2 regions of the Terrabacter carboxydivorans genome follow, and region 1 is predicted to be linked to the other one. Evidence: riboswitches for the same ligand, from Rfam matches in the RefSeq annotation. Region 1 holds a riboswitch; the other holds the start of a gene.
What was found. A riboswitch is a leader RNA that binds a small molecule or an ion and turns the genes downstream of it on or off. The one in region 1 is predicted to bind S-adenosylmethionine.

Region 1 (5,397 bases):
CGACAGCCTGCGCGACGACGAGCTCGTCCTCATCTGCACCGGCTCCCAGGGCGAGCCGATGGCGGCCCTGTCGCGCATGGCCAACCGGGAGCACCGGATCGACGTCGGTCCCGGCGACACCGTCCTGCTCGCGAGCAGCCTCATCCCCGGCAACGAGAACGCCGTCTACCGCATCATCAACGGCCTCATGCGGCTCGGCGCCAACGTCGTGCACAAGGGCAACGCCAAGGTGCACGTCTCCGGCCACGCCAGCGCGGGCGAGCTGCTCTACTGCTACAACATCGTGCGTCCCGGCAACGTCCTCCCGGTCCACGGCGAGTGGCGCCACATGTACGCCAACGCCCAGCTCGCGATGCAGTCCGGCGTGCCGGAGGAGAACGTCGTGCTGGCCGAGGACGGCGTCGTCGTCGACCTCGTCGACGGGGTGGCCCGGGTGACGGGTGTCGTCGACTGTGGCTACGTCTACGTCGACGGCAGCAGCGTGGGTGGGGCCGACGAGGCGCTGCTCAAGGACCGGCGCATCCTGCGCGACGAGGGCTTCATCACCTGTGTCGTCGTGCTCGACGCCGCCACCGGCAAGATCGCGAGCGGCCCGGAGATCACGGCCCGCGGCTTCGTCGAGGACGCCGAGATCTTCCAGCAGGTCATCCCCAAGGTCGAGCGGGCCATCGAGGAGGCCGTCGCCAAGGGCGTGCGCGACGACCAGCAGCTCCAGCAGGTCATCCGGCGCGCGGTCGGCTCGTGGGTCGGTGGCAAGATCCGCCGCCGCCCGATGATCATCCCGGTCGTGCTGCAGGCCTGAGGTGACGGTGCACGAGGTCGACGGGGGGACCGGCCGGGTCGGGGACGACAGCCCCTCGACCGACCATCCGGGGGACGGGCACGCCGTGCCGGCACCTGCGTCGCCGCCTCGGTCCACACCTCCGTCGGCACCACCGGCACCCCCGTCGGCGCGGCGCCGCCCGCCGGCCCGGCGGTGGGTCGACGTCGTCGTCGGCGTCGTCCTCGTCGGGCTCGGCGCGGTCGGTGCGCTCCGCTGGTACGACTCCACGGCATACCCCGTCGTCGTGCTCCAGACGGCAGGTCCCTTCGTCGTCGTCGGCCTCGGGCTGCTCGCCGTGGCGACCCTGCTGCTGCGGCGCTGGTGGATGCTGCTCCCGGTCGTCGCCGTGCTGGTGGCTGCGGCGACGGTCGCCGCACCGTCCTTCGAGGCGACGTCCTCGCCCAAGGCCGACCGCGACCTGACGGTCATGTCGGCCAACACGTGGATCGGCTCGGCCAACGCCGAGCAGCTGATGGATGCCGTGCGCTACCACTCGGTCGACGTGCTGGTGCTCACCGAGGCGACGCCCGCGATGATGCGCCGCCTGGACGCCGAGGGAGCCGCCGACTACTTCAACCAGCGCCAGGGCGTCGCGCGTGCCGACACCTACACCGGCACGATGGTGCTGTCGCGCTACCCGCTGTCGGTCCGCAGCCTCGGCACGGACCCGGCGGTCGAGGGCACCCGGAGCGTCCAGCCGGAGGTCGACGTCACGGCGCCCAACGGCACAATCCGCCTCAAGGTCGCCCACCCCACCGCGCCGCTCCCGGGCGACACCGCCGAGTGGCGCGCGGGCCTGCGGGACCTCCAGTCGTGGAAGGAGCGGCTCGACGGCGACGAGCTGCTCGTCATGGCGGGCGACTTCAACGCCGGCTTCGGCCATCCGGGCTTCCGCGACCTCGCCGACGGCCTCGACGACGCCCAGCGCACCGACGGTCAGGGGTGGGTGCGCACGTGGCCGTTCGCCGGCCACCGGCTGCCAGCATTCGCGGCGCTGGACCACCTGCTGAGCCGGGGCCTGACGGTCGTCGAGGCCGGACAGGTGGCGTTCAACCGGGCCGACCACGCAGCCGTGTGGGCGAGCTACCACCTGCCGCCGCGCTGAGCCTGAGCCTGAGCCCCGCCCGAGGCCGGCCCGGGGGAAGGGTCACCAGGGCCGGTCGACCTCGACGTCGCGGGGGTCGGTGCCCTCGACCGCCCAGCCGCTGCCGGTGAGCGTCCACGTCGCCGTCGTGCCCTCCTCGACGAGCGAGGCGACCGCGGCCACGAGGCGCTCGACGCCCTCGCGGGTGCTCCCGAGACCGATGCTCGCGCGGACCGCGGTCGCCGAGCGCTCGCCCCACGGGTCGTCGAGCAGCTCGTCGACGAGCAGGTGGGCGCAGAACCTGCCGTCGCGGACGCCGATGCCGTGCTCGACCGACAGGACCTGCGAGACGAGCGAGGAGTCCCAGCCCTCGATGGTGAAGGCGACGACGCCGACGCGGTCGCTGTCGTCGCCGAAGATCGAGAGGACCTCGACGCCGGGCACCTCGTCGAGCCCCGCGCGCAGCCGCTCGAGGAGGCGGCTCTCGTGCTCCTCGATGGAGTCGCGGTGCCTCGAGATCGTGGCGCACGCCGCAGCGAGGGCGATGGCGCCGATGACGTTGGGGCTGCCGCCCTCGTGACGGGCGGGCCCGGTGGCCCACGTCGTGCCGTCCTCGGTCACCGCCCGGGTGGCCCCGCCACCGAGCAGGTACGGCGTGCCGGCGTCGAGCCAGTCGGAGCGCCCGGCCAGGACACCGGCGCCGTAGGGCGCATACGTCTTGTGCCCCGAGAACGCGACGTAGTCGGCGTCCCAGCCGGCGAGGTCGATGGTGCGGTGGGCCGAGAGCTGGGCGGCGTCGACGGCGATCCGGGCGCCGTGCTCGTGCGCGAGGGCGGCGAAGCGCTCGACGGGCCACACCTCACCGGTGACGTTGGAGGCGGCAGCGATGACGACGAGGCGGTGGCGCGACGGGTGGTCGGCCAGCGCCTCCTCGAGCAGGGCGTGGGCGTCCTCGACCGTCTGCGGCACCGGGAGGCGCACCGTGCGGAAACGGCCCCATGGGAGCAGCGTCGAGTGGTGCTCGATGTCGAAGACGAAGACCGTCGTGCGGCTCGGCAGGGCCTTGCTCAGCAGCGACCACGAGTCGGTGGTCGTCCGGGTGAAGACGACCGTGTCGTCCCGTCGCGCGCCGACGAAGGCCGCGACCTCCTCGCGGGCCTGCTCGTACCAGGCGCTCGTCAGGCGCGAGGCGTAGCCGGCGCCGCGGTGCACGGAGGAGTAGGTCTCGAGGGCCCGGTCGACCGCTGCCTTGACCGTCTCGAGCGCCGGCGTCGACGCCGCGTGGTCGAGGTTGGCGTATGCCGTGTCGCCGTGGAGCGTCGGCACGCGCAGTTGCGCGCCGACGACGGTGGGCAGCGTGCGCGCCTCGGGCACGGCGTGCAGGGCGCGGGTGCGCACGGCGGGGGCGGACGAGCCGCCACAGGGCGTGGTGGCCGTCTGGGAGGCGGGGCGCGTCGAGAGGTGCGCCGAGGGACGGGTCGAAGGGTGCGTCGAAGGAAGGGCCGACATGCCAGTGCTCCTGGGTCAAGGGACCCACCCGGTGCGGGTCCGCGCTTGCCGACCTCGATCGCGCGAGCGGATCGAGGGTGGCCTGGTCGTCACCCGGAGCACCCCACCGCGGAGGAGGGTTGCTGGCCAGCGAGCCGGGGCTTGTCACTGGCACTCATGACCTGCGAAGGACCATAGGGGAGCCGGCTCGGGCGTGTCCAGACGCCAAGACCGCAGTGTCGTCATCTGAGACGAGGCGACGTCGCGGTGCGCGGGGAGCGCGCAGGTGCAGAGCGCGCCAGGGCCGCCCCTCCTCACCCGCCGCGGCGGCTGCGCCGGAGCTGGCGCACCTCCGCAAAGACGGACAGCCCCGGCTTGTCGTTCATCGTGCGCCACGCGGCGAGCCCGGCGGCGCCCATCCCGAGCCCTGCGATCAGGTAGGCGGCCGTCGCTCCGGTGTAGGTGAGCTCGAACGGGCCGACGTGCAGCGTGCGGGGGAGGGAGAGCGCCGCCTCGAACCCCGCCGCCAGCAGGGGCGCGACCGCGAGGACGAGCACGAGCACGACGCCGTCGAGCGACTGCACGAGGGCGAAGGTGCGGCCCCTGACCTCGTCCTCGACGGTGAGGCCGAGCAGGGTGTAGCCGATGACCCAGGCCACGCCGATGACCGCGCCGAGCAGTGTCGCGAGTGGGAGCGCGACGACGAGCGCGGGCACCGCCGCGAGGACGAGCAGCAGCGCTCCGGCGCTGCCGAGGGCCGCGCCGAAGATGCGCGGCCGGGAGAGTCCTGCCAGAGCCCGGGGGCCGCCGACGATGCCGATCGCCATCCCGGTGAAGACCGCGACGAAGAGCATCCCGTAGCCGGGTGCCCCTGCCCCCATGTCCGCGACGAACCGCGTGGCGAGCCCGATGACGAGCCCACCGGCGGCGAAGGCACCGAGCATGCCGGCGATGAGCCCCCGCACGAACGGCCGGTCCCGGACGACGCGCAGGCCGTCGGTCACGGTCCTCAGCACGGACTGTCCCGCGAGGGCCTCGCGCGCCGGCCGTGGTGGGAAGCGCAGCCGCCAGACGATCCACGCACTGACGAGGAACGTCGCGCCGTTGACGTACATCGCCAGGTAGATCCCCTCCGGGTCGAGCCCGGGGAGCACCGACCGCAACGGGTCGCCGACGAGCGACAGCCCCGAGAAGGCCAGGGCCGCGACGGGGGCCGTCCCGTAGCTGCCCACGAGCCCGAGCTGGTTGGCCAGCTCGAGCCGGTCCGGCGGGACGAGGTTGGGCAGGGTGGCGTCCTTGGCCGGGTTCCAGAAGAGGGACGTGCACTCGATGAGCACGATGGCGACGTACATCCACCAGAGCGTCCCCACGACGGGGATGGACACGAAGAGCGCGAAGCGCAGCAGGTCCCCGACGATCATCGTGCGGCGCCGGTCCAGCCGGTCGGCGACGACCCCGGCGAGGGGTCCGAGGAGCACGGCCGGCGCGATGCGGAGGATGAAGACGCCCGAGACGGCGAGGTACCGGCCCACCCCGCCGGCGGCCAGCTCGGCGGCCAGGGCGGTCGTCGCGAGCAGGGCGAGCCAGTCGCCGAAGCTGGAGACGGCGCCGGCGGCGAAGAGGTGGCGGAAGGGCCGGATCCGGAGCAGCTGCCGCAGTGCGGGGGCACCGGGTGTCAGGCCCGCTCCCGCGTCGGGTCCCTCGGTCGGGGATGGCCCCGTGCTCACCTCTCCAGACTAGGCCGGGCGGCATTGCGGCCGAGGTGGGTTCACCGGACCGCGGCCCGCGGCCGGCCATTCTCTGCCCCGTGGTGCGCGTGTGACGCGTGAGTTCACCGGTGCGTTGACGTACGGTGCGAGCATGGCGTCACGTCCGTCCAGCACCCAGCGCACGAGCACCTCTGCGGCGACCCGCGCCAAGGGGTCCTCGACGAGCGCCACGTCGCGCCCTCCGGCAGCCCGGTCCACCCGGCCGGCGCAGCGCAAGCCCGCCACCCGCAAGC
Region 2 (5,397 bases), on a different contig from region 1:
GCTCGCGGCCGTACTTCTGGACCTCAACGACCTTCTCGGGCGTCATGTCGAGCTCCTTGGCGAGCTCCTCCGGGGTGGGCTCGCGGCCCAGGTCCTGGAGCATCTGGCGCTGCACGCGGGCCAGCTTGTTGATGACCTCGACCATGTGGACCGGGATGCGGATCGTGCGCGCCTGGTCGGCCATGGCGCGGGTGATGGCCTGGCGGATCCACCACGTCGCGTAGGTCGAGAACTTGTAGCCCTTGGTGTAGTCGAACTTCTCGACCGCACGGATGAGGCCGAGGTTGCCCTCCTGGATGAGGTCGAGGAAGAGCATGCCGCGACCGGTGTAGCGCTTGGCCAGCGACACGACGAGTCGCAGGTTGGCCTCGAGGAGGTGGTTCTTGGCCTTCTTGCCGTCCTGGGCGATCCACCACAGCTCGCGCTTGAGCTTCATGTCGATCTTGTCGCCGGAGTTGAGCTTCTCCTCGGCGAACAGGCCGGCCTCGATGCGCTTGGCGAGCTCGACCTCCTGCTCGGCGTTCAGGAGGGCGACCTTGCCGATCTGCTTGAGGTAGTCCTTGACGGGGTCGGCGGTGGCGCCGGCGGTCACGACCTGCTGAGCCGGGGCGTCGTCCTCGTCGTCGTCGCGGATGACGAAGCCGGACTCCTCGGTCTCCTCCGTCTTGGCGGCGGCAGCCGGGGTCGCGCCGTCCTCGGCGTCCTCGTCGCTGTCGTCGCCGGCCTCGACCGGCTCGACGACGACGTCCTCGAGCTCGCCCACCGGGGCGTCGTCGGGACCCTCGTCATCGGCCTCGTCGCCGGCGACGTCGACGCCGTCCGCGGAGGTGGCCTTCTTGGCCGCGGTCTTCTTCACCGCCGCCTTCTTCGCGGCGACCGGCTTGGCAGCAGCCTTGGCAACCCCGGCGTTGGTGGCGGCCTTCCTGGCCGTTCCCGTCGCGGTCGTGGCAGCCTCGTCGGCGGCCGGAGCCGCCGCGCGGGCGGCCATCTTGGTCGTCGTCTTCTTGGCGGCGGTCTTGGTGGTCGCGGTCGTCGTCCGCGTCGCGGACTTCGTCGCCGCGGCAGTGCTGGTGCGTGCGGTGGCCACAGTGCCTCCCTTGGTCCCTGTTCGGGTCTTCTTCGTCGTGGTGACGTGCGGCGCGTCGACAACGATCTCGATGTCGTGGGCCTCGAGGGTCGTGAGGACCGGCTTCATCTGCTTCAGGTCGAGACCGGCGTCGACCTGAGCACGCGCGATCTCAGTTCCCGTGATGGTGCCGTTGGTGCTGCCCTTGACCAGGAGCTGCATGATCGCCTCGTGCTGGAACACCTTCGGCAGGGTCTTCGGAGCTCCAGCGGTTGTTGCCTTGGGCACGGATGCAGTCGCCTTTCGTCGCAGGTCTCGTTGTGTCGACCCGATTCCGGGCATGCATCATCACAACGAACGAGAATGGGGGTTGGTGCCGGGAAGGCTTGGCCGGTTGGAGTCGGTCCCTGTTTCGATCTCTCGGTGCGCCTTGTGCGATCCCGTACTACGACATTATAAAACGGCGGATGCCATCTGGGCGAACGCGCGTCGAACCCGCGCACGGCGCGCTCGTCCTGACGAGGGCCGGAAGACCCCGTCCCACCCCCGCGAGAGGGACTTTCAGTCGCCCTTGACCGCCAGCACCGGGCAGCTCGCGTCGAGCAGGATGCGCTGGGCGTTGGAGCCGAGGATCAGCTTGCCGACCGGGCTGCGCCGGCGCAGGCCGATGACGATGAAGTCGGCCTTCTCCTCCTCGGCGACGGAGATGAGGTCCTCGGCGGGGTCGTTGCCCCGGACGAGCTGGCGCACCTCGTGCTCGAGCCCCTTCTCCTCGAGAACGGCCTGCACGCGGGCGAGCTCGGTCTCGAACTGTCTGGCCTCGTCCGCGTCAAAGTCCTTGCCCCCTCGGTGGGAGCTGATGACGACGAGCTTCGCACCACGCAGGACGCACTCCTCGGCGGCTCGCTTGAGCGCCGCGCGACCTTCCTTGGTGGCGACATAACCAACGACGATGGCCACTTTCCCGGACCTCCTTGGGACGGAAACAACCAGTGCTCGCACCGTACCCGATATCGAGGCGCCCGGCGCGTCCCGCGCCGGGAGTGCCGAACGTGCTTCGTCACACCCCCGGACGGTCCTGCCGGCCGGCCCGCGAAGGGCTCGGTCGCAGCATCCGGGTCGACGAACCGCCCCGCCCCGCAGCAGGGCTCAGCCGCGGCCACGCTCCAGGGCGTCGCGGATGATCCGACCCACCTGGTCCTCCTCGATGAGGAACCCGTCGTGGCCGAAGTCGGACACGATGTGGGCGCGGCGCGACACCGGGAGCGCGGCGTGCAGGTCGTCCGACAGACGCGGCGGGTAGAGCCGGTCGGTGTCGACGGAGACGACGGTGCAGTCGGCACGGACCCGGCTGAGCGCCTGCTGCACCCCGCCGCGGTCGCGACCGACGTCGTGGGAGTTCATCGCCTCGGTCAGCACGACGTAGGAGTTCGCGTCGAAGCGGCGGGCCAGCTTGCCTGCGTGGTGGTCGAGGTAGGACTCGACGGCGAAGCGCCCCCGGTCCCCCGCTCGGAGCGGGTCCTCGCCCAGCTGCGCAGCGCGACCGAAGCGCTCGTCGAGCTCGCTCTCGGTCCGGTAGGTGATGTGGGCGATGCGGCGCGCGAGGCCGAGGCCGGCGTCCGGACGGCGGTCACCGGCGTAGTAGTCGCCGCCGGCGAAGTCGGGGTCCTGCCGGATGGCGAGCAGCTGCGGCTGGCACCAGGCGATCTGGTCTGCCGTGGCGCTCGGCGTCGAGGCGAGCACGATGCAGCGGTCGACGTCGTCAGGATGGGTGACCGCCCACTCGATGGCACGCATGCCGCCCATGGACCCGCCGACCACGGCGGCCACTCTGGCGATCCCCAGCCGGTCGAGCAGCAGACGCTCGGCCGCTACCTGGTCGCGGACGGTGACGTAGGGAAAGCGGCTCCCCCACGGCTGGCCGTCGGGGGCCGGGCTCGACGGGCCGGTGCTCCCCTGGCAGCCGCCGAGGACGTTGGAGGCGATGACGAACCACTCGTCGGGGTCGACCGGACCGCCGGACGCCACGAGGGAGTTCCACCACCCCGGCGACGCGTGGCCGGGGCCGGCCTCGCCCACGACGTGGCTGTCACCGGTCAGGGCGTGCTCGACGAGGACGACGTTGTCGCCGGCCTCGTTGAGCCGGCCCCACGTCTCGTAGGCGATCCGGACGTCGGGCAGCACGCCGCCCCGCTCGAGCTCGACGTCACCGATGTGGACGAACTGGCGTCCGCCCACCGGGTCGCCCTCACGCCAGGCGCCGTCCGACACCCGTCGCGGCGGGTCGGCCGGACCGTCGACGTGGGCCTCTGCGCCGGCCCGTCCGGACGGTGCACCTGACGGGTCGACGCCGGACGGCGTCCGGGTGGCCGGGCCGAACCCGTCGCGGGCTGGTGAGCCATCGGCCGCGTGGCGCGCGGGCGACACACGCGTGCTCTGCTTCCGGTGGGTGACGGTCATCGGGGTACTCCTCGGTCCTCGCGCTTGCACGCACCCGGGACGGGTGTGGCCTGGTCCTCACCCGGGGCACCCCACCGCGAAGGAGGGTTGCCGACCAGCGAGCCGGGGCTTGTCGCTGGTACTCGTGACCTGCCACAACCATACGCGAGGAGCCGACCGGAGGAGATCGACCGGTCCACGACATGGACGCCCGAGGTTGCTCGTCGGGGCTCTCGACTCCTCCCACCTGGCGGACACGTGGGTCGACCCGCCCGCTCCGTACGGCGTCCGTGATGGCCCGGGTTCCAAACAGCCTCCGACGGCCTCCGGTGGCCCTGTCGGCGCTCAGGCGCAGCGCGACGGTCGGACACCGTGGTCGAGGGACCGGCGCACGAGGCGGCTCAGCCGGTGCTCCGGCTCGAGCTCGAGCGCCTGGTCGACGGCGACTCCGGCGCGGGCCCCGTCCCCGCACCACCACGCGACCGACGCCACGACGGAGAGCACCGGCGCCGCGTGGGCCGCCGGCGTGAGCCGGCAGACCTGCTCCAGACGCCCGAGCACCACGCGCGGGACCGCTGCCGCCTCCCAGTCGTCCCAGCCCTCGCCCGTCTCCTGTTCGTGCCCGTCGTCGATGCCCTCCCAGTCGTCGGGAGCGATGCCCGACCCGGCGAGCCGCGCGAGCTCGCTGAGTTCGGCGGTGTCGCGCGGGTCGTCGCCGTCGAGCGCCTCCAGCGCGTCCGGGCCGAGGTCGAGCAGGGCGTGCAGAGCCCGCAGCGCCTCGCGGTCCGACGCCGACAGGCGGGAGGCGATGTCGTCCCCGACCTCCGTGTCCCTGCCCGATCCGTCGGCACCCGGACGTCCGGCGCCGTCGGACCCGGAGGCGAGCCGCAGGTGGGGACCGAGGAGCACGTCGAGCATGACGACGAGCTCCTCGGGGAACGTGTCGAGCGGCACCGTGCCCGGGCACAACCAGCCGATGAGGGCGTCGCGGAACTCGACGTCGCGCAGGGGGCCGACGAGCGAGGGCAGCCAGTGCTCCATGCCGTAGCCCTCGACGTCACCACCCAGCACGCCGCCCCAGGCGACGAGCGCATCGTTGACGAGGAACTGGCGCGGGCTCGGATCCCCGCCGTCGAGCAGGCCGAGCTCCGACCCGGCCACCTTCGACCGGCGAGAGCCTCGTCGACGTCCGGACGAGGCAGGCTCGTCGCAGATGGCCCCTCCCGCCGCCCGGTAGCGGCGCTGCCAGTCCTCGATGGCGGTCACGGCCAGGTCGTGACGCGGCTCCGTCGGCTCCAGTGGCTCGACGAGACGGGCGAGCTCGTCGCGGTCCGGGAGCACCGCGTGGCCGAGAGCCACGTAGCTTGCGACCGCAGGGACCTCGGCCTGCTCCGGGAGCAGCCAGCCCTCGTCGGGGCAGCAGTCGCAGCCGACGGACCGCCAACGCCCGCCGCGCAGGACGAGACGCTCCCTGACGACGACCCGCTCTGCCTCGACGCCGTCGGCGAGGGCCTCGAGCAGGGGCAGGGACTCGTCGGGGATGTCCTCGAACCCGACGATGGCCACGGACGAGGGCGAGCCCTGCAGCAGGGTCGGCAGGGTCTGTGCGGCTGCCTCGAAGGCGAGTGACGGGTCGATGACGTCGAGGCGGGCCACGAGACCGAGCCGTTTGCCGTGGAAGCAGACCACGACGACACTGCGCTCGGGCTGGAAGCCCAGGTGGAAGGGGATGATGGTCAGCAGCTCGGCCGGCCCGGACAGTGAGATCTTCGGCATGTGCCGAGCCTCGCCGCCCGCGCCGGTTCTCGGTCGGCCCATCGATCCGCCTGTGGACGAAGGCCGTTCGCCGCAGAGAGGTGTGGACCGACGCCGTCGCCGTGCGGGTCGAGCCG

Region 2: another riboswitch for S-adenosylmethionine. It lies ahead of metX (homoserine O-acetyltransferase MetX); the one in region 1 lies ahead of ABD297_RS05520 (aminotransferase class V-fold PLP-dependent enzyme).

Annotation. Positions count from the first base shown of each region.
Region 1 covers NZ_BAAARE010000004.1:69,321-74,717, reverse strand. The annotation lists gene ABD297_RS05530 (ribonuclease J) at 1-802, shown strand, start outside; gene ABD297_RS05525 (endonuclease/exonuclease/phosphatase family protein) at 888-1,928, shown strand; gene ABD297_RS05520 (aminotransferase class V-fold PLP-dependent enzyme) at 1,971-3,416, opposite strand; SAM riboswitch class IV at 3,453-3,578, opposite strand; gene ABD297_RS05515 (MFS transporter) at 3,710-5,122, opposite strand; gene ABD297_RS05510 (FtsK/SpoIIIE family DNA translocase) at 5,256-5,397, shown strand, end outside.
Region 2 covers NZ_BAAARE010000006.1:160,845-166,241, reverse strand. The annotation lists gene ABD297_RS08335 (RNA polymerase sigma factor) at 1-1,309, opposite strand, end outside; gene ABD297_RS08330 (universal stress protein) at 1,628-2,026, opposite strand; gene metX (homoserine O-acetyltransferase MetX) at 2,216-3,526, opposite strand; SAM riboswitch class IV at 3,542-3,656, opposite strand; gene ABD297_RS08320 (DUF4192 domain-containing protein) at 3,851-5,281, opposite strand.